One region of the Ralstonia sp. SA306 genome, then DNA from elsewhere that is predicted to be linked to it. Evidence: predicted binding sites of a transcription regulator. Region 1 holds the regulator's gene; each other region holds the start of a gene.
What was found. Region 1 encodes HrcA, which represses chaperone genes, less so after heat shock. Its sites were predicted from a motif close to TTAGCACTCNNNNNNNNNGAGTGCTAA; they were not measured.

Region 1 (9,756 bases):
GCCGGGTTGGCGTTGGTCGGCACGCCAGACACGTTGATGCCGCCTGCCCACAGCATGCCGTCCACCGTATCGGATAGCAGCGCGCCGCATTTGCCCGACACGCGCACCGGTACGATCGGTGTGTTCCAGCCTACCCCTGCAATATCGAGGGTGTTGTTTGTCTGGGCGGCGAGCACGCTGCTGACCTCGGTGCCGTGCCAGCTGCTATTGGCGATGTCGCTGCTGGTGCAGCCGGAAATGTTCGCGACATCCGTGCTCGTTACGCCATCGCCCAGGTCATGCGCGTCCGTCCCGCGGCCGAAGGTGTTACCGGCGCGCGCCGGGTCGGAAATGAAGTTGTAGCCCGGCAGGATCTTGGCTGACAGGTCGGGGTGATCGGTATAGCCGGTATCGACCACTGCCACCACGATGCCCGTGGAACCCTGCGTGATGCTCCACGCCGCAGCCGCGTTGATGCCGCCAGGTACCAGCGCCGGCGCGGCCAGGTTGTTCTGCGTGGCGAACAGCGGATCGTTCGGAATGGTGTTGGGCCGCAGGATGCGATCAGGCACCACGTAGGCCACGCGGGCGTCCTGCGCGATCTTGTCGACGGTAGCCTGGATGCTGGCGGCATCGGTCAGCCCTGTGCGCATGAGCTGCGCGTTGGTGCCCAGCGTGCGCTTGACCTGCAGCGTGCTGCCCGCCGCTTGCGCTACCGACAGCAACCGGTTGTTCGCCTCGCTGGCCGAGAGCGTCTTGCGCGTGCCGCTCGTGTCGTCGCGCCATTTGATGATCAGGTCACCGGTGTATTGCGGCAGCGGCGCGGCAGCTGTAGCGACCTGGCTGCCCATCACCCAGGCAAGACAGGCAAGGCCGGCGCCCGCGCGGAGCCAAGACTTCAACCGGAAGAGGGAGGGGGTCATCAGCGGGTGCTCCGTGGGGTCTCGTTGTAATGAGAAACGTCGTCAGGATGTGATCGTTGACATACCGTTACACAAAACCAAAGGTAGCACGCGACTTGTCCGCTTGGTGTGGCGGCGATGGCCGATCACGTTTGCGAGGGGAAAAAGGCCGGTTGTGAGTTGCTGCTGAAGCAGAATGCGGGCCTGGCGACGGAACGTGGAGTAGGAAACCGGACGCCACGCGGCGCCCGCTCTTTCACAGTGTGGAGCGGTGTCGCGGTGGTTCAGCGTTGGATTTTCATGATGCGATCCGGGTCGGCCGAGGCGATGCCGGGCGTGCTGCGCAACGCCGTCACTGCGCCATCCAGCGTGGCCGATGCATCGCCCGAGCTGGCGCGCACCACCCAGAACCCGCCCGACATCGGACGTACCACCGCAAAGGCCAGGCGCGGCGTTGCGCGTGCGCCCGCGGCATCCAGCACACCTTGCACCGTGGTGGACGAGGTGGTCGGCGTGCTCAGGCCGATGATGATGTCGCCCAGATTGTGCGCAGCCGACACGGAGGCTGGAGGCTGGGTGTTGGCCGAGGCCGGGTCCATGGCAGGCGGTTTTCCCGGGTCAATGGCCGGCACGGACTTGCACGCGGTCAGCAAGCACAGGCCGAGAGCTATCGCCAGTGCAGGCTTGGCGGACGACAGCAGGGATCGAGGGCGGGCAGCCGGTTGGATCGTGCGGGCCATGCGGGCCATGAAGTTCTCCTTGGATTCGGTAGAGGATGTTTGTCGCGTCTGCAGCCGGAACATTCGTGCCAACCCTGGCAGCAATGGTTCCGGTATAGGCGATCACTGTGCCGCGCGGCGGGATTTCCGCGCCGTAGATTCCGGTGCCAATTGCGCACGGCCCGCGGCGAGCATCTCGTCTGCGTGGCGGCGCGTGGTCTCGGTCAGCGATGCGCCGCCCAGCATGCGGGCAATCTCATCCACGCGGCCCGTGGCGTCCAGCACCACGAGGTCGGACCGCGTGCTGCCTGCCACCGTCTGCTTGGCGACCTGGATGTGGTGATTGGCGAGCGCGGCCACTTGGGGCAGGTGCGTGACGCACAACACCTGGCGGCGCATGCCGAGTTCGCGCAGGCGCCGGCCCACGACTTCTGCCACCGCACCACCAATGCCGGAATCCACTTCGTCGAAGATCAGCGTGGGGGTCGGGCTCGCTTCGCTGGCAATTACCGAGATGGCCAGGCTGATCCGCGCGAGCTCGCCGCCCGAGGCGACTTTCGCCAAAGGCCGCGGCGACACGCCCGCATGCCCCGCGACGAGGAATTCGACCTGCTCCAGCCCCGCCGCGCCGCCGTGTTCCAGCGCGTGCAGTGCGATGTCGAAGCGCCCACCGGCCATCGAGAGGCCTTGCATGGCGCCGGTCACTGCGTCAGCCAGCTCGCGCGCGGCCTTGGCGCGGTCGCGCGACAGCGATTGCGCGACCGTCATATACGCGGCGTGGGTTTGCGCTTCCTGGGCTTGCAGCGCATCGAGATCGGATGCAGCTTGCAGCGCGGCGAGTTGCGCCTGACGTTCAGCCAGTTCAGCCGGCAGCGTTTCGGGAGCGACCCGGTATTTGCGCGCCATGGTGTGCAGCGCCTGCATGCGCGCGTCGACTTCTGCCAGGCGGTCCGGGTCCAGCTCTGCTCGATCGGCATAGCGAGCGAGCGTGTGCACGGCTTCCTGGATTTGCACCTCGGCCGGTTCCAGCGCGGCCAGCACATCAGCCAGCGCGGGGTCGATCTCGGCCAGTTCACGCAGCGTATGGAGCGTCGCGCCCAGTTGCGTGAGCACCGCGCCTTCCGACTCGGACAAACCATCCAGCGCCTCGCGCGTGCCTTCGATCAGGCTGGCAGCGTGCGACAGGCGGTGGTGCTCGGCCTGCACGTCTTCCCACTCGCCCGGCTGGGGACCAAGCTTCTGCAATTCGTTGACCTGCCATTCAATGCGCTCGCGTTCGAGCTGGACTTCGCGCGACTGCTGCTCGGCAGCTTCGCGTGCGCGCACCACGGCGTGCCATTCCCGGTAGTGTTCGCCGACCACGCGCACAGCACCTTCCAGGCCCGCGTGGGCGTCGAGCAGGCTGCGCTGCGCATCCGCCTTGAGCAGCAGTTGATGCGCGTGCTGGCCGTGGATGTCGACCAGTTGCTCGCCCACTTCGCGCAGTTGCGCCAGCGTGACAGCCGCGCCGTTGATGAAGGCTTTGCTGCGGCCTGCGGCATCGACCGTACGGCGGAGCAGGATCACGCCCTCGTCGTCGTGCAGTTCATGCGCCTCCAGCCATGCGGCCACATGCGGATGCACGTCGAACTCGGCGGTGATGTCGGCGCGCGGCGCGCCTTCTCGCACGACGGCCGCATCGGCGCGCTCACCCAGCGTGAGTGCAAGTGCATCGATCAGGATGGATTTGCCCGCGCCGGTCTCGCCCGTAAACACGGTAAAACCGTCGGCCAGATCGAGATCCAGCGCGTGAACGATGACGAAATCGCGGATGGTGAGGCTGCGCAGCATGGAAGCGGTGGGCGTGGAGTTTTAGAACCTGCTCATGATTCGTAGCGAGCGGCTCGAGGTTGAAGCGAGAAGCGCAGCCGTACATGCGTACGGCGAGCATCGCAGGTTCAAGATCGGGCCGCGCAGTAGGATCATGGGCAGGTTCTTAGAGCCGGTTGTCTTCGGTCGGATACTCGTGCCAGTGCAGCTTCTTGCGCAGCGTGGCGTAGTAGTTGTAACCGATCGGGTGCAGCAGCCGCACCGTGCGCTCCGAGCGGCGCACCACGATGCGGTCGCCGGGCAGCAAGGACGTGAGCGACTGCATGTCGAAGTTGACGCTGGCATCGCGCCCGCTGGTGACCTGGATGACCACCTCCGCGTCTTGCGGAATGACGATCGGGCGGTTCGACAGCGAGTGCGGTGCGATCGGCACCAGCACCAGACCCGAGAGCGCCGGATGCAGGATCGGCCCGCCCGCAGACAGTGCATACGCCGTCGAGCCCGTGGGCGTGGAAACGATCAGGCCGTCCGAACGCTGGTTGTACATGAAGAAGCCGTCGACCGACACGGCCAGCTCCACCATGCCCGAGGTGCCCGAGCGGTTGACCACCACGTCGTTGAAGGCGAGGGCGGAGAAGATGACTTCGTCGTCGCGCACGACCTGGGCCTGCAGCAGCGTGCGGGTTTCGGCCTCGTAGCGGCCCGATAACATGTCGGGCAGCACGGTGTGCACGTCGTCGAACGGGATGTCGGTCATGAAGCCGAGCCGCCCGTGGTTGACGCCAATCACGGGGACGCTGGCACCGGCCAGGTGGCGCCCGATGCCGAGCAGCGTGCCGTCGCCGCCGAGCACGACGGCCACATCGGCGTGGCGTGCCATCTCTTCGGGCGGCAGGGCAGGGTAATCCTGGACGCCGATGTTGAGCGCCGTGTCTCGCTCGAACACAATGTCATGCCCGCGCCCGGCAATGCACGACGCCAGTTCCATGAGGGGACCGGCAATGTTGGCGGCCGAATACCGGCCGACCAGCGCAACGGTCTTGAAAGGCGAAACAGGCGAAGGCGAGGCGGCGGGAGCTTGCGGGGCCACGGCGGACGGGGGAATCGACATGCGCGCATTACACCATATCGATATGGCCGTCGCCACGTCGGCGCGTGTTTAGTGGAGAAACGCCGACATCACCCGTAGATTGGCGCCGATTTTGCGTAAAATTGAAGAATCATGGACAAGCGCGCAACCATCCTCCTCAAGACCCTGATCGAACGGTATATCGCCGAGGGCCAGCCCGTGGGCTCGCGCACCTTGTCGAAGTATTCGGGGCTCGATCTTTCGCCGGCCACCATCCGCAATGTGATGTCCGACCTGGAGGAGATGGGTTTCATCGCCAGCCCGCACACCTCGGCCGGGCGCGTGCCGACGCCGCGTGGCTATCGCCTCTTTGTCGATACGATGCTGACGGCCAGCCCGCTGGATGTGCTGAGCACGCACGACCGCATGGCGCAGCAGATGGTCGGCGCGATTGCAGAGCAGGTGCGCACGCAGATGGCGTCGCATGGCTCGGAATCGTCGCAGCGGGTGATTGCGGCGGCGGCGCAAACCTTGTCCAACCTCTCGCAGTTTGCCGGCATCGTGATGACGCCGCGACGCACGCATGCGTTCCGGCAGATCGAATTCCTGAGGCTGTCGGAGTCCCGCATCCTGCTGATCGTCGTCACGCCCGAAGGCGACGTCCAGAACCGCATCATCCATACCGATACGCCCTACACCCCGTCGCAATTGGTCGAAGCCGCCAATTACATCAACGCGCATTACGGCGGCCAAACGTTCGATGCGGTGCGCGAAAGCCTGCGCGGCGAGTTGTCTGCGCTGCAGGCCGACATGACCGCGCTGATGCAGGCGGCCGTGGAGGCGGGCAGCAGTGCCGTGTCGGAGGAAGAACCGGTCGTCATCTCGGGCGAGCGCAAGCTGCTGGAGGTGGAAGACCTGTCCTCGTCCATGGACAAGCTGCGCCGGCTCTTTGCTGTGTTCGAGCAGAAGACCGGATTGCTGCAGTTGCTGGACGTATCCAGCCGCGCCGAGGGCGTGCAGATCTTCATTGGCGGCGAGAGCAGTCTCGTGCCGCACGAAGACATGGCGGTCATCACCGCGCCGTACGAGGTGGACGGCAAGATCGTCGGCACACTGGGCGTGATCGGGCCGATGCGCATGGCGTATGAGCGCGTGATCCCTATCGTGGATATCACGGCCAAGCTGCTGTCCAGCACACTCAGCCAGTATTGAGGCAGCGTAGCCTGCAGCGGGCGAAGCGGCCCGCCAATGTCTCAGGCCGAGAATTGCTCAAACGCCGCCAGCGCATGCGTGGCGTACATCATCGAAGGGCCGCCGCCCATATAGACGGCTGTTCCCAGTACCTCTTCCAGTTCGGCACGGGTTATGCCGAGCTTGACCAGCGCCTGGACATGGAAGCCGATGCAGTCGTCGCAGCGGCTGGCGATGGCTATTCCCAGCGCCACCAGTTCTCGCGTCTTCTTGCTCAGTGCGCCATCTTTTGTGCCGGCTGCCGCCAGTTGGCTGAATGCCGTCATCAACTCCGGCTGCGATTCGCGCAAGCTGCGCATGTGCGCAGACACATCTTTGACCACGCTTTTGAATTCGGGCATGCCGCTCATGACAGTGCTCTCCTGGGCCGGGTGTGGAGTGAGGTAGCGGGCTGGGCATATCGGCATAAGCCGCCGCGCATCCTTTCGATGCATTCTCGTCCGCGCCCAGGGGCAAGGTCATGATGTAGCGCAACGACGCGCTCAGAAACTGCCCGTGAATTGATACCGCCCACCCGGGTGCCACATGGTCGCCAGCGATGCGACCTGGCCTTGCGATAGCGTCTTGCGCCGTAGCATCAGACACGGTTCGCGCACATCCATCTGGAGCATTTCGGCGATCTCGCGCGGAGGCAGGCGGGCTTCGATGCCGTAATCCACGCCCTGCAACGGGGCGGCACGCATGAGGTAGGCGTTTGGCGTGGTCTGCGTGAAATCCTGCTGCATATAGTCGGGGGCCAGCTCGGCATTCACCCAGCGGTCTTCCACCTGGATCGGCAGGTCATTCTCGAAGTGCACGATCAGCGAATGGAACAGGGCACGCCCCACCGGCACGCCGAATGATGCGGCCATCGCATCGTTGGCGCGTGCACGTTCGAGCTTGTGCAGTTCCGCACGGTGCCTGTGGCCGCGTGCGGCAATTTCCTCAGCGATATTGCGGATGGCCACCAGCGTTGCCTGGTACTTCTGCTGCGCGACGAACGTTCCCAACCCCTGCACCCGCGTGAGGATCTGCTCGGCGGTCAGCTCGCGCAGCGCGCGGTTGACCGTCATGCGCGACACGCCAAAGGTCTGCGCGAGCGTGGTTTCCCCCGGAATCATTTCGCCTTCTTGCCACTCGCCGCTGCGGATGCGCATGAGGATGTCTTCCTTGATGCGCTGGAAGGCGGGGGTGCTGGCGGACGGGTCGTGTGGCATGGACGTGGCTTGCGGTGCGGTTTGGGCGGCCGATGTGATGTGCGGATGGTGGTCATCATCAGGGTTTGCTCTTAGCTTGTAAAGTTTTCTTGCCTAAGTTGTATATACAACATAAGATGCGCTCCATGACAAAGGAGTTCGCAGGAGACCTCACATGAACGCCCCGACCAACGCTGCCCACCTGACCAACGACCCGCGCTACGACGCCTCGCGCGAAATCCGCGCCCCGCGCGGCACCGAGCTGCACTGCAAGAGCTGGCTGACCGAAGCCGCTTACCGCATGCTCCAGAACAACCTCGACCCGGACGTGGCCGAAAACCCCAAGCACCTCGTCGTCTACGGCGGCATTGGCCGCGCAGCGCGCGACTGGGCCTGCTTCGACAAGATCCTGGAAACGCTGCGCGAGCTGAACGATGACGAATCGCTGCTCGTGCAATCGGGCAAGCCGGTGGGCGTATTCAAGACCCACCCGGATGCGCCGCGTGTCCTGATCGCCAACTCCAACCTCGTGCCGAAGTGGGCGAACTGGGAACACTTCAACGAACTCGATCGCAAGGGCCTGTTCATGTACGGCCAGATGACCGCTGGCAGCTGGATCTACATCGGCAGCCAAGGCATCGTGCAAGGCACGTACGAGACGTTTGCCGAAGCCGGCCGCCAGCATTATTCGAACAGCCCCTCGCCCTTGTTGGCACAAGGGCGGTCCCCCGAGGGGACGAGCGGCAGCCTCGCCGGCCGCTGGATCCTGACCGCCGGCCTGGGCGGCATGGGCGGCGCGCAGCCGCTGGCCGCCACGCTGGCCGGTGCCGTGTCGCTGAACATCGAGTGCCAGCAATCGAGCATCGATTTCCGGCTGCGTACCCGCTACCTCGACAAGCAGGCCAAGGACATCGACGACGCATTCAATCTGATTCGCCACCATTGCGAGCGCGGCGAGGCCGTGTCCATCGGCCTGCTCGGCAATGCGGCGGAAATCCTGCCGGAGCTGGTCAAGCGTGCCCGCGCTGGCGGCCTGAAGCCGGATCTGGTGACCGACCAGACCTCGGCGCATGATCTGGTCAACGGCTACCTGCCGGTTGGCTGGACGGTCGAGCAATGGCGTGCTGCGCAACGCGATCCGTCGCAGCACGCCCGCCTGACCGACGAGGCCGCGAAGTCGTGCGCCGTACACGTGCAAGCCATGCTCGACTTCCAGGCCATGGGTATTCCGACCGTCGACTACGGCAACAACATCCGCCAGGTCGCGTTCGACCAGGGCGTAAAGAACGCCTTCGACTTCCCGGGTTTCGTGCCGGCCTACATCCGTCCGCTGTTCTGCGAGGGCAAGGGCCCGTTCCGCTGGGTGGCACTGTCGGGTGATCCGGAAGACATCTACAAGACCGACGCGAAGATCAAGGAACTCTTCCCGCACAACACGCACGTGCACCGTTGGCTCGATATGGCGCGGGATCGCATCGCCTTCCAGGGCCTGCCCGCACGCATCTGCTGGCTGGGCCTGGGTGAGCGTCACTTGGCCGGTCTGGCCTTCAACGAGATGGTCAAGAACGGCGAGCTGAAGGCACCGATCGTGATCGGCCGCGATCACCTCGACACCGGCTCTGTCGCCAGCCCCAACCGCGAAACCGAAGCCATGCGCGACGGCACCGACGCCGTGTCGGACTGGCCGCTGCTCAACGCGCTGCTCAACACAGCCGGCGGTGCGACGTGGGTGTCGCTGCACCACGGCGGCGGCGTCGGCATGGGCTATTCGCAACACTCGGGCGTGGTGATCGTCGCCGACGGGACGGACGCTGCGGCAAAGCGCCTGGGCCGTGTGCTCGTCAACGATTCGGGCTCCGGCGTCATGCGCCATGCAGATGCCGGCTACGAAACCGCCATTGCCTGCGCCAAGCGCAACGGTTTGAACCTGCCGATGATCGGCTAAGTTAAAGACATCCTGCTCGTATTGCTATGAACACCATGACCACGCCCCCCATCCTCACACTGCAACCGGGCGAAATGTCCTTTGCAGATCTGCGCCGTGTATGGCTCGCCCCCACGCCTGTCGCCCTGTCCGGCGACTGTGCGGCCGCGATCGAAGCATCCGCTGCCACCGTGCAGGCGATTGTCGCCAAGGGCGCGCCTGCCTATGGCATCAACACCGGATTCGGCCTGCTGGCCAAAACGCAGATCGCTACGCACGAGTTGGAGCGCCTGCAACGCAACCTGATCCTGTCGCACGCAGTCGGCACCGGCGCAGACCTGAGCGACAGCGTGGCGCGCCTCGTGTTGCTGATGAAAGCGGCCAGCCTCGCACGTGGATATTCGGGCGTGCGCCGGGTCGTGATCGACACGCTGCTGGCGCTGCTGAACGCCGGCATCGTGCCGTGCATCCCGTCCAAGGGTTCGGTGGGCGCGTCGGGCGATCTGGCACCGCTGGCGCACATGACGCTGGCGCTGCTGGGCGAGGGCGACGTGCGGGTGAATGGTGTGCGCACGCCGGCACGGGCGGCACTGGCTGCGGCCGGGATCGAGCCGATTGCGCTGGCCGCCAAGGAAGGCCTGGCGCTCATCAACGGCACGCAGGTGTCGACCGCGCTGGCGCTCAACGGCCTGTTCCTGGCCGAGCGTCTGCTCCAGGCGGCCACCGTGTCTGGTGCCTTGTCGGTGGATGCCGCCAAGGGCAGCGATGCGCCGTTCGACCCGCGCGTGCACGCCGTGCGTGGCCAGCCTGGGCAAATTGCCACCGCCGCGGTGTACCGCAACCTGCTGGCCGGCAGCGCCATCCGCCAGTCGCACCTCGTGGGCGATAAGCGCGTGCAAGATCCGTACAGCCTGCGCTGCCAGCCGCA
Region 2 (9,756 bases), 1.6 Mb from region 1:
GTGCCCGAGAAATCAAATGATGCGGTACCGAAGCGCGTGTTCTTGTGTTGGAAACGCTTGAAGCGCTGATGCGCCAGCGGCGCCAGCAGGTAGAGCGAAAACACGCTCAGAATCGGCCACACCAGAAACACCATGTAGCCCTCGGCATCCTTGCCAGTAAAGGCGAAGCGCAGGCCGCGATAGCTGGAATTGGCCATACGGAAACGCAGCGAGCGCACGAGCAGCCACGGAAACGCAGCGGCCATCAATGCAAGCAGCGCCAACCCCAGCAGCGGCGACGAATGGCCCAGGAGGTTGAACGCAAGCGCCAGTACGAAAATAATCGCGCGGCCCTTCAGAATGGCGATCGGGCTGCCGTGATAGTCGAAGCTCGAACCGGCCAGCTGCGTGTTGCGATAGAAATACTGCAACGTGCGCACCTTCGCCCAGGCCGAGTAGATGCCCAGCGTAACGATGGTCAGCAGCAGATTGACGATCCAGATGCGGAAGTATTCGGAGCCACTGCCGATAAAGCGCAGTCGCAAGGGCTGCGGCGCAGCCGGAGCGGGGGCGCTGCCCAGGACGGACTCGCGTGCGATGTCGTTCATCTGTTTTCCCTTCCCTGAGTTGTTGTCGTGCCCGCTTCAGGACGCTGATCGATACTTAACGACGCTGAGGCTCGCGGGTGGGCCGATTGTAGCGAAGCCCACTGCATTGCAGCGTTAACGCCGTCTTAACAAAGCAGGCAACAAAAAACCCCGCGGGCTCGCACCCACGGGGTTTTTTGCTTGGAACAGCCATCCCGAAAAATGGCCGGGCCAGGTTGCCGAACAGGCAAATTACATCATGCCGTCCATGCCGCCCATGCCACCCATGCCGCCCGGCATTGCCGGAGCTGCATCGTCCTTCGGCAGTTCTGCCACGGCGCAATCCGTGGTCAGCATCAGCGAAGCGACCGAAGCGGCGTTCTGCAGAGCGGTGCGGGTCACCTTGGTCGGGTCCAGCACGCCCATCTCCACCAGGTCACCGTACTCGCCGGTCGAAGCGTTGTAGCCGTAGTTGCCCTGGCCGGCGATGACGTTGGCCACCACCACCGAAGCCTCGTCGCCAGCGTTCGTGACGATCTGACGCAGCGGCTCTTCCATGGCGCGCAGCACGATCTTGATACCGGCGTCTTGGTCAGGGTTGGCACCCTTCAGGCCGGAGATCAGCGCACGGGCGCGCAGCAGTGCAACACCGCCGCCAGCCACGATACCTTCTTCCACGGCAGCGCGCGTTGCGTGCAGAGCATCTTCCACGCGGGCCTTCTTTTCCTTCATTTCGACTTCGGTGGCAGCGCCAACCTTGATCACAGCAACACCGCCGGCCAGCTTGGCCACGCGCTCTTGCAGCTTCTCACGGTCGTAGTCCGAGGTCGCTTCTTCGATCTGGGCACGCACTTGCTTCACGCGGGCTTCGATGTTGCGGGCGTCGCCTGCGCCATCGATGATCGTGGTGTTTTCCTTGCCGATTTCAACGCGCTTGGCTTGGCCCAGGTCGTTCAGGGTTGCCTTTTCCAGCGTCAGGCCGACTTCTTCAGCGATGACTTGGCCGCCCGTCAGGATGGCGATGTCTTCCAGCATGGCCTTGCGGCGGTCGCCGAAGCCCGGTGCCTTGACGGCGGCGGTCTTCAGGATGCCACGGATGTTGTTGACCACCAGCGTTGCCAGGGCTTCGCCTTCAACGTCTTCAGCGATGATCAGCAGCGGACGGCCAGCCTTGGCGACTTGTTCCAGCACCGGCAGCAGGTCGCGGATGTTGCTGACCTTCTTGTCGAACAGCAGCACGAACGGGTTGTCCAGCTGGACAACTTGCTTTTCCGGGTTGTTGATGAAGTACGGCGACAGGTAGCCGCGGTCGAACTGCATGCCTTCCACGACGTCCAGCTCGTCGGCCAGCGACTTGCCGTCTTCCACCGTGATCACGCCTTCCTTGCCGACCTTGTCCATGGCTTCAGCGATGCGCTGGCCGATGGATTCGTCGCTGTTGGCCGAGATGGCGCCAACTTGAGCGATTTCCTTGCTGGTGGTCGTCGGCTTGCTGATCTTCTTCAGTTCTTCGACGGCAGCGCCGACAGCCTTGTCGATGCCGCGCTTCAGGTCCATCGGGTTCATGCCGGCGGCAACGTACTTCATGCCTTCGCGCACGATCGACTGGGCCAGCACCGTTGCGGTGGTGGTGCCGTCACCGGCGTTGTCGCTGGTCTTGGAAGCGACTTCCTTGACCATTTGCGCGCCCATGTTCTGCAGCTTGTCCTTCAGCTCGATTTCCTTGGCGACCGACACACCGTCCTTGGTCACGGTCGGACCACCGAAGCTGCGCTCCAACACCACGTTACGGCCCTTCGGGCCCAGGGTCACCTTGACTGCGTTGGCGAGAATGTTCACGCCTTCGACCATCTTGGCACGTGCGGCGTCGCCGAACACTACGTCTTTAGCTGCCATCTTGAGAATCTCCGAGATCTTTGGATGTTGCCTACACCGGGGGAATCCGCCGGGCAGACAATGAGGATTGGTTTACTGGTAAGCCGATGCGACAGAGCGCCCGCTTACTTCGCCACCACGGCCATGATGTCTTCTTCGCGCATGACCAGGACTTCCTGACCATCCACCTTGACGCCTTGGCCGGCGTACTTGCCGAACAGCACGCGGTCGCCGACCTTCACGTCCAGCGCGATCGCATTGCCCTTATCGTCTTTCTTGCCCGGACCGACGGCCAGCACTTCGCCTTGATCCGGCTTTTCAGCGGCGGCGTCAGGAATGACGATGCCCGAAGCGGTCTTCGTTTCGTTGTCCAGGCGCTTCACGATCACGCGATCATGCAAGGGACGCAGGTTCATACAAACTCCTCAATGCAAAGTGAGTGTTTATTCACAAAACGCGCCGCGGGACGCGGCGCATCGGGAAAGCATCGGGGGTGGAGGCATTGTTAGCACTCCTGCCCGGCGAGTGCTAATTATAGGGACGGGGTATTACGATTTCAAGAAGGGGGGGTGGCTGAAGTTGTTGTGGTCGAGATTCACGCAACTCTGAACTTTGTTCACTCAACTCTGAACTCTGCCTGGTGCCGCCCCGGCCTCGCACTGAAAATCCCTTCATCCTCAATGATTTAGCGTATTCGATGTGATGAGGGCACAGTGACGAAAGAGAGCCGCCGCTCTCTGAAAACGAAGCTCACTCAAATTGAGCAGCCTCTCGCAGCTCCATAAATGTGCCTCACGGATCTCAAAAAATCTGCACCGCACCCGGTTGAAGTGTTGATCAAGACCACTGGGCACAAGGAGGCGCGGTCCACCCATCCTCCAATAGCACCTCCTAAATGGCGTCGGCATCGGCGGTACCAAAAACGGGAGAGGTGGGGTGCGCCAGATTTTTACCGGAGGGCAACACCGCCACAGCCAGTCTTTCAACGCAATAGCGGTGTGACGATCCGATCGCGGGACTCAGTGGTCCAGGTGGGTCCACGGGAGTGCCGACCGTTATCAGCCAGGACGCCGTTGCGGCTAATCGTGGAGTTGACCGGAATGCACCACACGGGACACGCACCAAGCGGCCGGCCACCGCGTTACCAGCAACCACCACGACTCGGTGGACGGCGCGGGCTAGGAAATGCTCTTCGTGGCTGCAGATGCCCGCGCTCGCATCGCGTTCACAGCCACGCCCCCGGATAAGAGGAGGGTCAGCCCCGCGCAGTTCCTGCGTGACGCCGTTGCGTACTACGCTGGGGTTGGCATCCTCTGCCGCTGACGTTGGCTCTTGCGGCCAAATTCGATACAGAGCACTCCCCCGCTCGGCAGCGAGCAGGAGAGTGCTCTGATCAACGCGGCTGCCCTCAGCATCATTCGAAGCTGGCGGGACGCGAACCAGTCGACACTACCTCACCGCGGAACGCCCCAATGTGCCGCTGCCCGCTGGAGCGAGAGGTGCACTCTTTCAATCTAGCCAACCGCGAATGGTCGATGCCATGACGTTCGTGGAAATCCCATAGCGATCGTGCAGGGTGGGAAGTGCCCCGGCATCGAGAAATGCGTCCGGCAGCCCAACCTGGCGGAACGGCACGCTCACCCCAGCTCGCATCAAGGTGCCGGCAACCGCCTCGCCCAGGCCGCCGATCACGGTGTGGTTCTCTGCCACCACCACGAGCCGGCCCGAGCGTCGTGCCTCACGCAGGATCGTCTCGGTATCGAGCGGCTTGATCGTCGGCACGTGCAGCACGCCCACGCCAATGCCGTCGTCCTCCAGCGCCTTGGCCACTTCCAGCGCGCGCATCGTCATGATGCCGGACGAAATGACCAGCACTTCGGCGCCATCGCGCAGCAGCTTGGCCTTGCCCAGTTCGAACTGATAGCCGTATTCGTCAAGCACCACCGGCACGTTGCCGCGCAGCAGGCGCGCATAGACAGGCCCGGCATGCGCTGCAATGGCCGGCACCATCTGCTCGATCTCCAGCGCGTCGCACGGGTCGATGACGGTCATGTTGGGCATGGCACGCATCAGTGCGAGATCTTCGGCGGCCTGGTGGCTGGGGCCATAGCCCGTCGTCAGGCCTGGCAGCGCGCAGACAATCTTCACGTCGAGATTGTCTTCAGCAATCGTCTGATGCATGAAGTCGTATGCACGACGCGTCGCGAAGACAGCGTAGGTCGTCACAAACGGCTGGGCGCCTTCGTTGGCCAGCCCGGCGGCGGCACCCATGAGTAGCTGCTCGGCCATGCCCATCTGGTAATAACGGTCCGGAAATTCCTTCGCGAAGATGTGCAGATCGGTGTACTTGCCCAGGTCTGCCGTCATGCCGACGACGTTCTGCTTCACGCGTGCCAGCTCGGCCAGCGCATGGCCGAACGGCGCCGGGCGTGTCGCCTGGCCCTCGCCCGCAATGGAGGCGATCATGGCCGAGGTCTTCAGCTTGGGCTTGTTGATGACGGTGCTGCTCATGCGGTCCTCCCGGCTTCCAGTGCTTGCAGCGCGAGCTGCCATTCGTGCGCGTCAACGCGGATGAAGTGATTCTTTTCGCGCTGCTCCAGGAACGGAACACCGCAACCCATGCGGGTATCGCAGATGATCATGCGCGGCTGAGCACCCTTGTGCGTGCGTGCAGCATCGAACGCCACCTTAACTGCATCGATGTCGTTGCCGTCCACGCGCTGCGTGAACCAGCCAAACGCCTCCAGCTTGGGCAACAGGGGCTCGAACGCCATGATCTGCGTCGATGGGCCGTCGGCCTGCTGGTTGTTCACGTCAACCACGGCGATGAGGTTGTCCAGCTTCCAGTGCGCGGCCGACAGCAGGCCTTCCCATACGGCGCCTTCATCCAGCTCGCCATCTGAGAACAGCGTGTAGACAAACGCGTCGGAGCCCTTGCGTTTGAGCCCGAGGCAGCGGCCGACGGCAATCGTGAGCCCCTGGCCGAGCGAGCCGCCGGACATCTCCATACCGGGCGTATAGCTGGCCATGCCGGACATTGGCAGGCGGCTGTCGTCACTGCCGTACGTCTCCAGTTCCTCGGCGGGCAGGATTCCGGCTTCGAGCAATGCGGCGTAGAGCGCGATCGCATAGTGGCCGTTGGAGAGCAGGAAGCGGTCGCGGCCTTCCCAGTCGGGGTCTTCTGGCCGATAGCGCATGGCGCCGAAGTAAGCGACGGCCAGCACGTCGGCGATGTCGAGCGCCTGCCCGATATAGCCCTGGCCCTGCACTTCGCCCATCAGCAGGGCGTTGCGGCGGATTCGGTAAGCGCGCTCGGCCAGGGGCACGGCGTCAGTTGGGGGCAATGATGTGGAAGTCATGATGGTTCCTGTGATGAAGCGGGAAGCACGAGGCAGAGACAGTCACCGACTCAACGGTTGACGACCTTGGCCGGCACGAAGAACACCAGCACAGCGCCAAGCACGATGGCCGAGGAAATGAAGATCAGCCCAGCCGTTGATTTACCCGTCAGGTCGTTAAGCCACCCGACGATGGCCGGCGAGAAGAATCCGGCAAGATTGGCGAAGCAGTTGACCGCAGCGATGCCCGCAGCGGCCGACATGCCGCCCAGCATGGCCGTGGGCAACGACCAGAACTGCGACGACGAAGACAGGATCCCGGCGGCAGCAATGCTCAGGCACACCAGTGCTGCGCCCACGTTGCCAATTAACGGCAGCGCAGCGAACCCGGCGGCAGCCACCAGCATCGGCACGGCAAGATGCAGGCGGCGCTCGCGGCGGCGGTCTGCGCTCATGCCGACCAGGGGCAGCGCGACGATGGCGCAGATGTACGGCACCGCGGTGAACACGCCCACCCACAGCGGATCGGCCACGCCAGCCTTGCGGATCAGGGTCGGCAGCCAGAACGTCAGCCCGTATTGCCCCAGCACCACGCAGAAGTAGATGGCGGCCAGCAGCCACAGGCGGCGGTCTGCGATGAAGGCGCCCACCGACCCATGCGCGGTCTTCTGCGCGTTGTCACCGGCGACGTTGCGCTCAAGCAGCGCCTTTTCTGCGTCGGTCAGCCACTTGGCCTGGGCGATGCCGTTGTCCAGATAGAGCAGGATGGCCACGCCCAGCAGCAGCGACGGCAAAGCCTCGATCAGAAACAGCCACTTCCACCCAGCCAACCCCGCCACATCGTGAAAGGTGTGCAGGATGTAGCCAGACAGCGGCCCCCCGACGATGCCAGCCAGTGGAATGGCCATGAAGAACATCGACAGTGCCTTGGCCCGGCGCTGTGACGGAAACCAGTACGTCATGTACAGGATGACGCCGGGTGCGAAACCGGCTTCGGCCACCCCGAGCAGAAAGCGCAGCACGTAGAACGACGTCGGCGTGCTCACGAAGGCAAAGCCTGCCGAGATGGCGGCCCACGTCAGCATGTTGCGCGCGCCGACCTTGTGCAGGATCACATTGCTCGGCACTTCAAACAGGAAGTAGCCGAGAAAGAAGATGCCAGCTCCCAGGCCATACACCGTCTCGCTGAAACGCAGGTCGTTGAGCATCTGCAGCTTGGCGAACCCCACGTTGACGCGATCAAGGTAGGCACCCAGATAACAGATCATCAGGAACGGAATGAGCCGGCGCGCGACCTTGGCGTAGGTGCGGGACTCGAACGTGGCCGCATCGGTGCGCGCCAACTCATCGCCCGGCAGGGGCGAAGCAAGCTTCGTGGTCATGGTGTCTCCTACCATGTGCCCCGGGTGGACCCGGGTGCATGTGTCTCGAAGAAGGCCACGGATATGCGAGCCGTGGCGATGAAGGTTGCGTCGTTTAGTGAATCAGCATGCCGCCGTTCACGTCGAGCGTGATGCCTGTCATGTAAGCAGACAGATCACTGATGAGGAACAAGCACGCATTGGCAACGTCCGCAGCATCACCGAGCCGGCCAAGGGGGATACCCTTGATGATCTCGGTGCGCATCTCGGGCGTGAGCTTGTCACCGGTGATGTCGGTCTGGATGAGCCCTGGTGTGATGGAATTGACGCGGACATTGTCGCCGCCGAATTCCCGGGCCATGGCCTTGGCAAGGCCAAGCACGCCTGCCTTGGCAGCGCTGTAATGGGGCCCGCCGAAGATGCCACCGCCGCGTTGCGCAGACACCGACGACATGCAGACAATGCTGCCGCGCTTGCGCGCCTTCATATGGGGCAGGACGGCTTGCGACATGTACAGCGTGCCGCGCAGGTTGACGTCGACCACCGCATCGAAATTGCCCGCCTGGATGTCGAGCGTGCGCAGCGGCTGGGTGATGCCTGCGTTGTTGATGAGTCCATCAATACGGTCGTATTTGGCAAGCGTGGCCTGTGCAGCCGCATCGCACGCAGCCCGATCGGTCACATCGCAGGCCAGGCCCAGGTGGCCTTCACCGAGTTCGCGCGCCGCCTGTTCGGCATCTTCGCGCCGCAGGTCGAGTACGACCACATGCGCGCCTTGTGCGGCAAGTGCCTTTGCGGTGGCCCGCCCGATACCGCGCGGCGAAGCGGCACCGGTCACGATCACGACCCTGTTCTCAAGCAACATCGTTGTCTCCTGGCTGTTGGAATCTTGTTGGCTGCAGTGTTGTGCCAGCAGGCGATTCGATCAACGCAGTTGGATTCAACTATGGCTGAGAAATTTTCAGATGAAGCCGGGCATGCCACTGGTGCGGCGCACCATCGCGCCCCGGCAAGCTAGGCGCCCGGTGCTGTTTTGACCTGCCGGTCGACCCAGGCGAGAAAGCGCGCCACGCGCGGCAGTTCGGCATTCTGGGGTGGGAAGACGATATGGTGGCCCGCCACCTCCAGCGCGTGGTCCTTGCCAAATACCGGCACGAGCCGGCCCTGGTCGATCAGGACCGATGCGAGCAACGTGCTTTCCAGCGCCACGCCCAGGCCGAGCGCCGCAGTCTCGAGCGACATGTACGAACGGTCGAAGGCGAAGTCGAACGACACGTGCATGTGCTCGACGCCAACGCGTGCAAACCACTGCTGCCACTGCACGATCGGCGTCTCCGACCGAATGAGCCGATGCGCGAGCAAGTCTTGCGGCGACTGCACGGGGTGCCGTTCGAGGTATGCCGGTGAGGCCAGCGGAGCGATGTGCTCGGTGCGCAGCGTCCTGATCTGCACGTCGCGCCAATGCGCGTGTCCGTAGCGGATGTCGAGGTCGTAGAACCCGCTGGTGAACGAGACGTCTTCATACGAACACGACACGTTCAACCGAATGTCGCTGTGATCCTCCTGGAATGCCGCGAGCCGGGGCAACAGCCACATCAGGCCAAAGCTCGGGCTGGAATGCACGCGAAGAATCTCGACATCGGCGCGGCTGGAGGCGCGCTCCGTGGCACGGTTGAGTTCGGCCAGCGCGCCCGTCACCTCACGCAGATACTGCTCGCCCACGGGCGTGAGTACGAGCCCTCTCCCTTGCCGGAAGAACAGGGGCTGACCGATCGCCGCCTCCAGGTTGCTGATCTGATGGCTAACGGCAGAGGCCGTCAGCCCCAGCTCTTCGGACGCACGATTTACGCTCTTGGTCCGCGCGACGGACTCGAATGCGATGATCGCCTTCATTGGGGGAATGCGCATCTTTCGCGTGGCCGATGTCGGCGGGCAGTTGGCGAAATACGGAGCCTAACCCCTTTTTCTGCGTAGGGTGGAAAGTTCCAAACTCAATGACTAGTTGAGCACCGCTTCCTTCAACTGCTTCGATCCCAATGACGCGCCAAACAGGTTGGGATCTTGCGCTCGCCAAGTGCTTGAGCAGAATCTCCCGCAAGGTTGCATCAAGTCCGGGGAGTGTCAGCCAACCCACGCAGTTATCGTCGGAACACTCTGCCCAGGCACGGACTGCGTAGTCGTCGGCGAACTGCCTCCCGAGTTCCTGTCGTACAGGGAAGATCTGCTTCATGGCGGTGAGCTGAAAGCGCGTACTCCGTTCGCGGGAGCATGGCCTCAGATCGTACAGACCGGACCAGTGGCCACGACGGACGACTTACCGGCACCTCTGCTCGCGCCGTTGCGGAACGCCCTGATTGGTCGCACGAGTGGGCTCTTGATGTTCGGTTCGTCGGTCATCACAGACCATTGTGCAATTGACTTGGTGGCCGCATCGCTGGCCCTCGTCAAACATGTTGGCCCAGCGGCGCGCATCATGCCGCGGCACCGCTCCACGCCGGCGAAGGATTGGATGGTGCCCGAGGCGATCTGCCAACGACCTTGCCGTCACCGAAGATGGAATCGAAGCCGCACGAGTGGTTAAGCGACAGCCGCTCTTGCCACTCGCCGGCTTCATCA
Region 3 (9,756 bases), 1.3 Mb from region 1:
TCGTGATCATGTTCGGCTTCGGCTACGCGATGGTGCCGCTGTACAAGAAGATCTGCGAGCTCACGAACATCAACGTGTTGAACACACGGGATGAAGATGGCGGCGCGCTGCGCAACTCGCAGGTCGACAAGACGCGCACGATCACGGTGGAATTCGATTCGAACAGCCAAGGGCCGTTCCGCTTCCGCCCCGTCAAGAACAGCATGGATGTGCACCCCGGCGAGATCAACCAGATCGTCTACGAGGTGGTGAACAAGGAGGGGCGTACGGTCGAGGCTCAGGCCATCCCCAGTTACGCGCCCAAGCAGGCAACCGAGTTCTTCAAGAAGATCGAGTGTTTTTGTTTCAAGCAGCAGACGCTGACGGCCAACGAATCACGCGAAATGCCGGTGGTGTTTGTGATTGATCCGGATCTTCCCAAGGACGTGAAGACGATCACCTTGTCCTACACTTTCTTTGAAATCCACGCGCCGTCGGCCATTGCGCCGGCGATGCCGAACAAGGGAACGTGAGGACATGGACGAACTGAAGGAAGCGACCAAGCGACGCGCATCATTCGCACAGACGATGAAGGCGGTGTTCTGGTCCTTCTTCGGTGTGCGCAAGGGTCGCGATCATGACCGTGACATGGCGCAGTTGAATCCCGTGCACGTGATCATCGCGGGCATTCTGGCCGCGGTCATGTTTATCGTTGTGCTGCTGTTGATCGTGCGGGCAGTTGTCGGTTGAGGATTGAGAAGGTTGAGGAGACGGCCCGCGAAGCATGGGCTGGGCAACATCGAGTGGATTCCTAAAAAAATAGAGCTGGAGAAAAAGAGATGAGTGCGAATCGAGCAAACGCTCCGTACTACTTCGTGCCCGGGCCCTCGCGGCATCCGATTACGGCAAGCCTTGGCCTGCTGATCGTGCTGCTGAGCTCCGCTGCATGGGTGAATGCTCAGCCGTGGGCACCGTGGACATTCCTGATCGGCCTGCTGTGGTTCCTCTTTGTGCTGCGTGCGTGGTTTGCCGACGCCATCTCCGAATCCGAGACCGGCAAGTACGGCGACCGCGTGGATGCCTCGTTCCGCTGGTCGATGAGCTGGTTCATCTTCTCGGAAGTGATGTTCTTCGCGGCGTTCTTCGGCGCGCTGTTCTATGCCCGCACGATTGCCATGCCGTGGCTCGGCGATCTGAACAACAAGCTGCTGTGGCCCGACTTCAACGCGCTGTGGCCGAACGCCGGCCCGGCCGGCACGGTGACGCCATTCACGACGATGGGTCCGTGGCCGATTCCGACCATCAACACGGCGCTGCTGTTGACCTCCGGCGTGACGCTCACGTGGGCACACCATGCGCTGCGTGAAGGCAAGCGCGCGCAGGTCATCCAGGGCCTGCTGCTGACGATCCTCCTGGGCTTCACGTTCATGGGCTTCCAGGCGTTCGAGTACATCCATGCCTATCACGAACTGAACCTGAAGCTGACCTCGGGTATCTATGGTTCAACGTTCTTCTTGCTGACGGGCTTCCACGGCTTCCACGTGACGATGGGCGCGATCATGCTGTCGGTGGTACTGGGCCGCGTGATCAAGGGCCACTTCACGCCGGAGCATCACTTCGCGTTCGAAGGCGCTGCGTGGTACTGGCACTTTGTGGACGTGGTGTGGCTGGGTCTGTACGTGGTGGTGTACTGGCTGTAAGGCAGTATGGGACTGGGGTGGCGCTGCGTCGCCCCGTAGCTCTGCCGACGACCGGCGAAGACAATGCCGCAGACGGGACACCGCTGCGGCGTTTTCGTTTTTCTGGCGTGAGAGATTTGCCGGTGGCTATTGGCCGAAGCGGATGCCAGTACTGTGAATCCACCCCAGCCGGTTCGCGACCAGGATGAAAATGAACAGCGCGATCGAGAAACCGACGCGGAACATCAACGAGCGAACGGTGCGGTTGCTGTGGCCTTTGTCCCGCATCAGGAAGAACAGCGCGGAGGCAAGGCTGCCGAGGATCAGCAGAAACGCAATGGCAACGACGATGCGCATGGAGGGCTGCGGGTTGGGCGATGAAGGGTTGGAAATGGCTGCCGAGCATTATCTCACCGAGGCCACGCAATGACCGTGCGCGTGCCGATGCGACGTTGGTTTGCGCCTGTCCCGATGCTGGCGGGTGTGGCGCTGATCGCGCTCACGTGCTCGCTTGGGCGTTGGCAGCTTTCGCGTGCGCACGAGCGCATCGAGCGGCAGGCCCGCATCGTAGCGCTGGAAAATGCGCCCGCCCAGCGCATCACTGCTCAGCCCGTGACGGCAGATTCAGTGATGTACCGGCCGGTGCTGCTGCGTGGAACGTTCGACGTGGCGCACACGGTGCTGCTGGAGAATCGCCCACACGTCACCAACGACGTATCGCGCCCCGGTTTCGAGGTGCTCATCCCGCTGAAGCTGGAAGGGGCGGGCGGGCGGGCGGTGTTGGTCAACCGGGGCTGGTTGCCGCGCGATCCGGCCGACCGCACGCGCATCGCGCCATACACCACGCCAGCGGGCGAAGTGCAGGTCGAAGGGATGGCGGTGCCACATGCCAGCCGGGTCTTCAGTCTGGGCCGCAAGGATGGCGCGGATGAAGTTGGCCAGCGACTTAGGCAGAATATCGACCTCGACGCGTTCTCGCGCGAAATCGGCGTGCCGCTCCAACCGTTTGTGGTGCAGCAGCAATCCGACGCGCAGGACGGCCTGGTGCGCGATTGGCCGCGTGCAGACTTGGGCGCCGACCGCAATTACGGCTACGCATTCCAGTGGTTTGCGATGGCAGCGGCGGTGCTGGGGTTAATGGTCTTCTACAGCGTGCGGCGTTATCGCCGCCTGGCGGGCACGTCCGGGCCCGCTTGAACACGAACTCGCGTTGCGGCTTAGTGCCGCAGCTGAATGTATTGGGAATCACATGGTGAATCAGGAATCCGCACCCGGCGCGCCCGGCACACTCGGGGCGTCCGAAGATCCGCGCATCGACGCGCGTACGCGCCGCGGCCGCTTGATGATGCTGTTCCTCCTGCTGGTGTGCGCCTCGCCGGTGATCGCGTCGTACCTTGCGTATTACGTCTTCACCCCGGCCGGCGGCAAGGCGGCATACGGCGCGCTGGTCGATCCGCAGCGCCCCATTCCGACCGGCCTGATGGTGCAGGACGAGCACGGTGCCGAAGTGCCACTCGCCAGCCTGAAGGGCAAATGGCTGATGGTGTCAGTGGATGCCAGCGCCTGCGACGACAACTGCGCGCGCAAGCTTTTCACCATGCGCCAACTGCGCATTGGTCAGGGCCCCGACCGAGACCGCATTGTCCCCGTCTGGCTTGTGACCGACCGCGGCGAAATCGACCCGCGCCTGATCAAAGCCTACAACGACGATTACGGCGCCGTGCGCTTCCTGCGCGCGCCCGAACTGCCGAAGAACTGGCTGGGCGACGGCAAGACGCCGCCCACGGATCATCTCTTCCTGGTCGATCCGCTTGGCAACCTGATGATGCAGTTCCCGAAAGATCCGGACCCGAAGAAGGTGCGCGGGGACATGGCGCGGCTCTTGAAGTACTCGCGCATCGGATAAGCCATGCTGCTGCAACTTGCTTCCATCGGCATCCTGATCGCACTGATCCCGCTGTGCTACGTGCTGGTCAAAGGCGATCGCAACAAGTACCGCAAGCTGGTGTGGATCACTGCTTTCCTGACGCTGGACCTGATCATGTTCGGCAGCTTCACGCGTCTGACCGATTCGGGTCTCGGTTGCCCGGATTGGCCGGGCTGCTACGGCACGTCCAACCCGTTCCACGCACGTGACGACATCCATGCCGCACAGGCCGCCATGCCGAGTGGCCCGGTCACGTGGATGAAGGCGTGGATCGAGATGACGCATCGCTACTTCGCGCTTGCTTTGGGCGTTCTGATCATCACGCTGGTGGTGCTCGCGTGGCTCAAGCGCAAGGAACTGAAGCAATCCCCGTGGTATGCAACGGCCGTGCTCGCACTGGTGTGTGTGCAGGGCGCCTTTGGCGCCTGGACGGTCACGCTCAAGCTACAGCCAGCCATCGTGGTGACGCACTTGCTGTTGGGCATGTCGCTGCTGGCCGCGCTGATCTGGCTCGGCTGCAAGAACGATGTGCCGCGGGTGGTGGATGAGCGTGGCGCGTCATTGCGTGTGGCAGCGGCCATCGGGCTCGTGCTGCTCATTGTGCAGATTGCGCTGGGCGGCTGGGTCAGTACGAACTACGCTGTGCTGGCCTGTACAGATTTTCCGCTGTGCAACGGCCAGTGGGTCCCGCCGATGGACTTTGTGCATGGCTTCACGTTCTGGCGCCAGCTCGGCAAGACCGCGGGCGGCGATTTCATCTCGCACGATGCGCTGGTCGCCATCCATTGGACGCACCGCGTGTTTGCAGTCGTCGTGCTGAGCTATCTGGCGTGGCTGGGCTTGCGCGCTCGTCGCATTGGCGGCATCGGCCGTGTCGCGACAGTGCTGCTCGTCGTGCTGGCCGTCCAATTAGCGACCGGCCTTTCGAACATCGTGCTGGGCTGGCCGCTCCTGGCTGCCGTGGCGCATAACGGCGGCGCGGCCGTGCTGCTATTGCTGATGGTGCGTCTGCATTACCTGATTGGGCTCGCACAAGCGCGGGCGCCGATGTCTGTGGCGGCTGCCGTCGTCTGAAAGCTGTCTGACCGTTTTTTATGAATACCGTGGCAACCCCAACAACTTCCACTCAACTTCCTGGCTGGCGAACGACCGCATCGCAGTATGCGGCGCTGACCAAGCCGCGCGTCACGCAGCTTGCCGTGTTCTGCGCCGTGATCGGCATGTTCCTGGCCACCCCGGGCATGGTGCCGTGGCCGGTGCTGATTGGCGGCGCGGTCGGCATCTGGCTGTTTGCCGGCGCTGCCTTCGCCATCAACTGCCTGGTCGAGCGCAAGATCGACGCGATGATGCGCCGCACGGCCTGGCGCCCCTCAGCCAGCGGTGAGTTGGGCACGCGACAGATCCTGGTGTTCTCGGTGGTGCTGGGCGGTGCGGGCATGTGGACGCTGCACGTGTTCGCCAACGACCTGACGATGTGGCTGACGTTCGCCACCTTCATCGGCTACGCGATCATCTATACCTTGCTGCTCAAGCCGGCCACGCCACAGAACATCGTGATCGGCGGGCTGTCTGGGGCGATGCCGCCGGCGCTGGGCTGGGCGGCCGTCGCCAACAGCGTGCCGGCCGAGGCTTGGATTCTGGTGCTGATCATCTTTACCTGGACGCCACCACACTTCTGGGCGCTCGCGCTGTACCGCCGTGCCGACTACGCCAAGTCCGGCCTGCCGATGCTGCCGATCACGCACGGCGAGAAGTACACGCTGCTGCATATCCTGCTGTACACGCTCATCATGATCGCCGCGACCATCCTGCCGTTCGTCTACGGCATGAGCGGCTATATCTACCTGGCGACGGCGCTGGTGCTCGGTTTCGGCTTTCTCTCGTATGCGTGGCGCATGTACCGCAAGTATTCGGACGCACTGGCGCAGAAGACCTTCCGCTACTCGATCATCTACCTGTCGATCCTGTTTGCCGCACTGCTGGTGGACCACTACTTCAAGTTCGGCCCCGCGCTCATGCAAAGCGCGGCGCTGTGACGCACAGGGCCGCCAGCAAGCATGTGCCGTTGGCGTTACGCTAGGCGGTCTGTTTCCAACACGATGACCATGCTTTCTTTCCGACACTTCCGCGCCGCGCTCTTCGCCATGCTGGCCGTCACCGTGATGGCGCTGACGGCGTGCAGCGACAAGCCCGCTTTCAAGAACCTCGACATCACCGGGTCCAAGAGCTTCGGCACCGATTTCTCGCTGACGGACCACACCGGCAAGCGCCGCACGCTCGAGGATTTCCGCGGCAAGGTCGTCGTCATGTTCTTCGGTTACACGCATTGCCCCGATGTCTGCCCGACCACGCTGGCCGAACTGCGCGCAGTGATGGACACCCTCGGCAAGGACGCCGACCGCGTCCAGGTGCTGTTCGTCACCGTCGACCCGGAGCGCGATACGCAAGACCTGCTGGCCAAATACGTGCCCGCGTTCGATCCGCGCTTCATCGGCCTGCGTCCGGCAAACGAAGCTGAACTGAAGAAGGTCGCGTCCGACTTCAAAGTGTTCTACAGCAAGGTGCCGGGCAGTTCGCCCGACAACTACACCATGGACCACACCGCCGGCAGCTACATGTTTGATCCAAAGGGCAACCTGCGCCTGTTCATCAAGCACGGTCAGGGCCCCGAGCCGATCGCCCACGACATCAAGCAATTGCTCGCCGACTGATCTTCGATCGTCGCACAAAGAAAAAGCCCGCCAGTTTGGCGGGCTTTTTTATGGCGGAGGCGGGCAGCTTAGGCGAAGGCCTGCAGTGCACCCTTCATCTTCTTCATCGCGGCCGATTCGATCTGTCGAATGCGCTCGGCTGACACACCAAACTCGTCAGCCAGCTCGTGCAGCGTCGAGCCGCCCGATCCGTCGTCGTTCACGTTCAGCCAGCGGGCTTCGATGATGCGGCGGCTGCGGTCGTCCAGCTTGGCGAGGGCGGCTTCGATGCCTTCGCTTTGCATACGGTCGTTGCCACGCGCTTCGATCACGCGGGTCGGCTCATTGTGCGTGTCCGCCAGATAGGCGATCGGAGCGAAGGATTCTTCGCCGTCGTCCATCTGGCCTTCGAGCGCGATGTCGCCGCCCGAGAGGCGCGTTTCCATCTCGCGCACTTCGGCGCCCTTGACGTTCAACTCGGCCGCCACGGCGTCGATCTCATCCGACGTGAAGGTCGCCTGCGCGTCCTGCTTGTGGCTGCGCAGGTTGAAGAACAGCTTGCGCTGGGCCTTGGTGGTGGCCACCTTGACCATGCGCCAGTTCTTCAGGATGTACTCGTGCATCTCGGCTTTGATCCAGTGCATCGCGTACGAGACAAGACGCACGCCCTGATCCGGGTCGAAGCGCTTGACGGCCTTCATCAGGCCGATATTGCCTTCCTGGATCAAGTCGGCATGCGGCAGGCCGTAGCCGAGATAGCCGCGGGCGATCGACACCACCAGACGCAGGTGCGAGAGCACCAGACGGCGGGCGGCATCGAGATTGTCGTTGTCGCGGTATTCGCGGGCCAGACGTTGTTCTTCTTCGGCCGACAGCATCGGCACACGGTTGACGCTTTGGATATAGGCGTCGATGTTGCCCAGATTGCCAGGGAACGCCAGCGCCCATCCATTACCGGCGTTGCCGGACGGCTGGGTGGCGATTGCGGAAACGGTATTCACGGGGATGACTGCGTTCACTCAGGACTCCTGTCGAAATCCAGTGGAGGTTTGGAAAGGCATCTTAGCACTCCAACCGGATGAGTGCTAATAGGACATTTTTGTCCGGTTAATAGTTCCCGTAAATCAAGGTGTATTCATCGATAGTGTGATGTTTGCGACGCAACAAAAAGCGTGTCATGTCCAGTCATAGACCGTGGCGGGGGTTATCGGTTCTCGACTATGCCGCCGTGTTGCGGCCGCGTGACTTAGCCCAATAAAGTGCGCGATCGGCTTCGCGCAGGGCGGCGTCTGGGTCACGCACTTCGGAGCCCGGGCAGGCGACACCAATGCTCGTCGTGACGTGCAGGACGGTATCGCCCGACAGATTGATGGGCGGCCGGATCGCGCCAACGATCTTCTGCGCGGTGTGCAGCGCATCATCCGGGGCGTCGATCGGGTCGAGCAGGATGATGAACTCGTCACCTGCGAGGCGGGCGACGGTGTCGGTGCGGCGCACGGCACGTTGCAGGCGGTGCGCGACCTCCACCAGCACAGCATCGCCGGCGGCGTGGCCGTAGGTGTCGTTGATGTGCTTGAAGTGATCCACGTCCAGATACAGCACGCCCAGCGGCGCGGGCAGGCGCTGACGGCGTTCCAGCGCGGCGCGCAGGCGCTCGTAGAGTTCGTAGCGGTTGGGCAGGCCGGTGAGGGCATCAAAGCGCGCCATGCGCGAAAGCTCCATCTCGCTGCGCTTGGCTTCGGTCACGTCCTGCACAAAGGCGTAGAAACCGCAGCGGCCGTCGCGCGCTTCTCCGGCATCGGGGACGAGCTGGCCGCGGAAATGCCGGGTGCGGCTGCGCGGGCCGGCGGTGTGCGGCTTTTCGTACCACGGCGCGGTGATCTCGAATTGGACGGATTCTCCGCGCTGGGCGCGCACCAGATACGGTGCCAGCAAGGCGTACGTGCCCGGCGTGAACACCCGTTCCGGCGTTTGGCCGCAGACCTCCTCGGGCGTGCGCTGCAGCCAGCGCGCATGCGTGACGTTGCAGAAGGTGAAGACGCTGTCGGGGTTGATGTGCGACACCAGCAGCGGCGCGTTGTCGAGCACGAGCTTGAGTGCGCGTTCACTGCGCGCCAGGGCCAGCTCGGCGCTCGTGCGGGCCGTCAGATCCTGCAGCACCGAGAAATAGCCGCGCAGCGTGCCGCGATCATCGTAGTCAGGAAAGTAGTGGCCGCTCAGGTAGCGGGGCACGCCGGTGCGCACGGACTGGATCTCGAATTGCACCGGGTAACCGGCCAGCACCTCCGTCATGTAGGGCAGCAGCGCGCGGTAGTCCTCGGGGGTGTAGATGTCGCGCACATGGCGGTCGAGCGTCTCATCTTCATTGCGGCCGAAGGCTTCGAGCAGCGTGCGGCTGGCAAAGCGGACGATGCCGTCGGGGTCGACATAGCTGAGCTGCGCGGGCACGTTGTCGGCCACCAGGCGCAGTTGTTCGCGGCTGGCGCGCAGGGCGTCACGGCGGCGCTCGAGGCTTTCGTTGGCGGTGCGCAGCGCGCGTTCGGACGCGGCCAGCCGGTTGGCAAACGGCCGCACCGTCAGACGGATGGCCAGCACGCTGCCGATCATCAGGCACAGCATGAAGGCCGCAAGCCGCTCGAACTGCACGCGCATCGGGGCGTACAGCTCGGCGCTGGCGATCTTGCTGATCAGTGCCAGACCCGTGTGGCCGATGGGCGTATAGCTGAACGACGTCGGCATGCCGTGGATGTCCTGCCACTGGCCGTAGCCGGCCTCGCCCGCCAACGCCAGGCGCGACGGCAGGGGCCGGTGGTCGACCGTGAGGGGCGGCAGCTCGAACACATAGGCATCGAAGCGCTGCGGAAACGACATGGCGCGGCCGCGCGCATCAAAGCCCGACATCGCCAGCGTTTCCGTCATCCCCGTACCGCGTTGGCTGTTGTAGCGGCCTGTCATATGGGCGAGTGGTTGCTCGGCGACCAGCCAACCGATCTGCATGCCGTCTGCCATGACGGGCGTTTCGGTGCGCATGGCAAAACCGTGTACCCATTGCAGCGTGACACGCTCGGGCGCGAGGCCGACGTGCAGCGGTATCGACAGTTCGGGTTCAAGCGTTTGCGTCCCCAGGCTGACGATGCCCTCGCCCGCGAGCGTACGCAGTTGCAGGTACGAGTAGCCTTGCTCGCGATACGCCTGCAGCGCACGCTCGCTGCGCAGGCGCGCTGCGTTGTCGGCCGGATGGCGCAGCACTTCCTGGATGTGCGTGGCGGCGGCCACCAGGCGGGGGCTTTCCGCGCGCATGGCCAGCAGTCGGTCGAACTCTTCAGCGTAGCTGGACAGGGCTCGCGCCCGTGTGGTGCCGAATGTCAGTGTGGCGCTATCCACCTGGATGATGAACGCCGTGACAGTGGCCCCCAGGCCCGCCAGCACCACACAGCCGCCGCTGATCCACACGATGGTGTCTTCCGGCGACAAGCGCAGG

Region 2: groES (co-chaperone GroES) is a predicted target of HrcA. The motif match lies at 2,947-2,973, and genes of this name have one in related genera.
Region 3: rpoH (RNA polymerase sigma factor RpoH) is a predicted target of HrcA. The motif match lies at 7,338-7,364, and genes of this name have one in related genera.

What each region holds. Positions count from the first base shown of each region.
Region 1 is NZ_CP096451.1:460,060-469,815, forward strand. It holds gene mprA (MprA protease, GlyGly-CTERM protein-sorting domain-containing form) at 1-902, opposite strand, end outside; gene M1D44_RS02150 (hypothetical protein) at 1,166-1,630, opposite strand; gene recN (DNA repair protein RecN) at 1,724-3,430, opposite strand; gene M1D44_RS02160 (NAD kinase) at 3,576-4,520, opposite strand; gene hrcA (heat-inducible transcriptional repressor HrcA) at 4,632-5,690, shown strand; gene M1D44_RS02170 (carboxymuconolactone decarboxylase family protein) at 5,732-6,079, opposite strand; gene hutC (histidine utilization repressor) at 6,212-6,925, opposite strand; gene hutU (urocanate hydratase) at 7,080-8,849, shown strand; gene hutH (histidine ammonia-lyase) at 8,876-9,756, shown strand, end outside.
Region 2 is NZ_CP096451.1:2,334,043-2,343,798, forward strand. It holds gene M1D44_RS11175 (YjgN family protein) at 1-587, opposite strand, end outside; gene groL (chaperonin GroEL) at 819-2,462, opposite strand; gene groES (co-chaperone GroES) at 2,567-2,857, opposite strand; gene M1D44_RS11190 (transketolase family protein) at 3,951-4,952, opposite strand; gene M1D44_RS11195 (transketolase) at 4,949-5,800, opposite strand; gene M1D44_RS11200 (MFS transporter) at 5,851-7,161, opposite strand; gene M1D44_RS11205 (SDR family NAD(P)-dependent oxidoreductase) at 7,256-8,005, opposite strand; gene M1D44_RS11210 (LysR substrate-binding domain-containing protein) at 8,155-9,048, opposite strand.
Region 3 is NZ_CP096451.1:2,668,296-2,678,051, reverse strand. It holds gene M1D44_RS12780 (cytochrome c oxidase assembly protein) at 1-512, shown strand, start outside; gene M1D44_RS12775 (DUF2970 domain-containing protein) at 517-729, shown strand; gene M1D44_RS12770 (cytochrome c oxidase subunit 3) at 819-1,679, shown strand; gene M1D44_RS12765 (twin transmembrane helix small protein) at 1,806-2,015, opposite strand; gene M1D44_RS12760 (SURF1 family protein) at 2,085-2,855, shown strand; gene M1D44_RS12755 (SCO family protein) at 2,908-3,564, shown strand; gene M1D44_RS12750 (COX15/CtaA family protein) at 3,568-4,659, shown strand; gene cyoE (heme o synthase) at 4,680-5,621, shown strand; gene M1D44_RS12740 (SCO family protein) at 5,691-6,296, shown strand; gene rpoH (RNA polymerase sigma factor RpoH) at 6,365-7,258, opposite strand; gene M1D44_RS12730 (diguanylate cyclase domain-containing protein) at 7,494-9,756, opposite strand, start outside.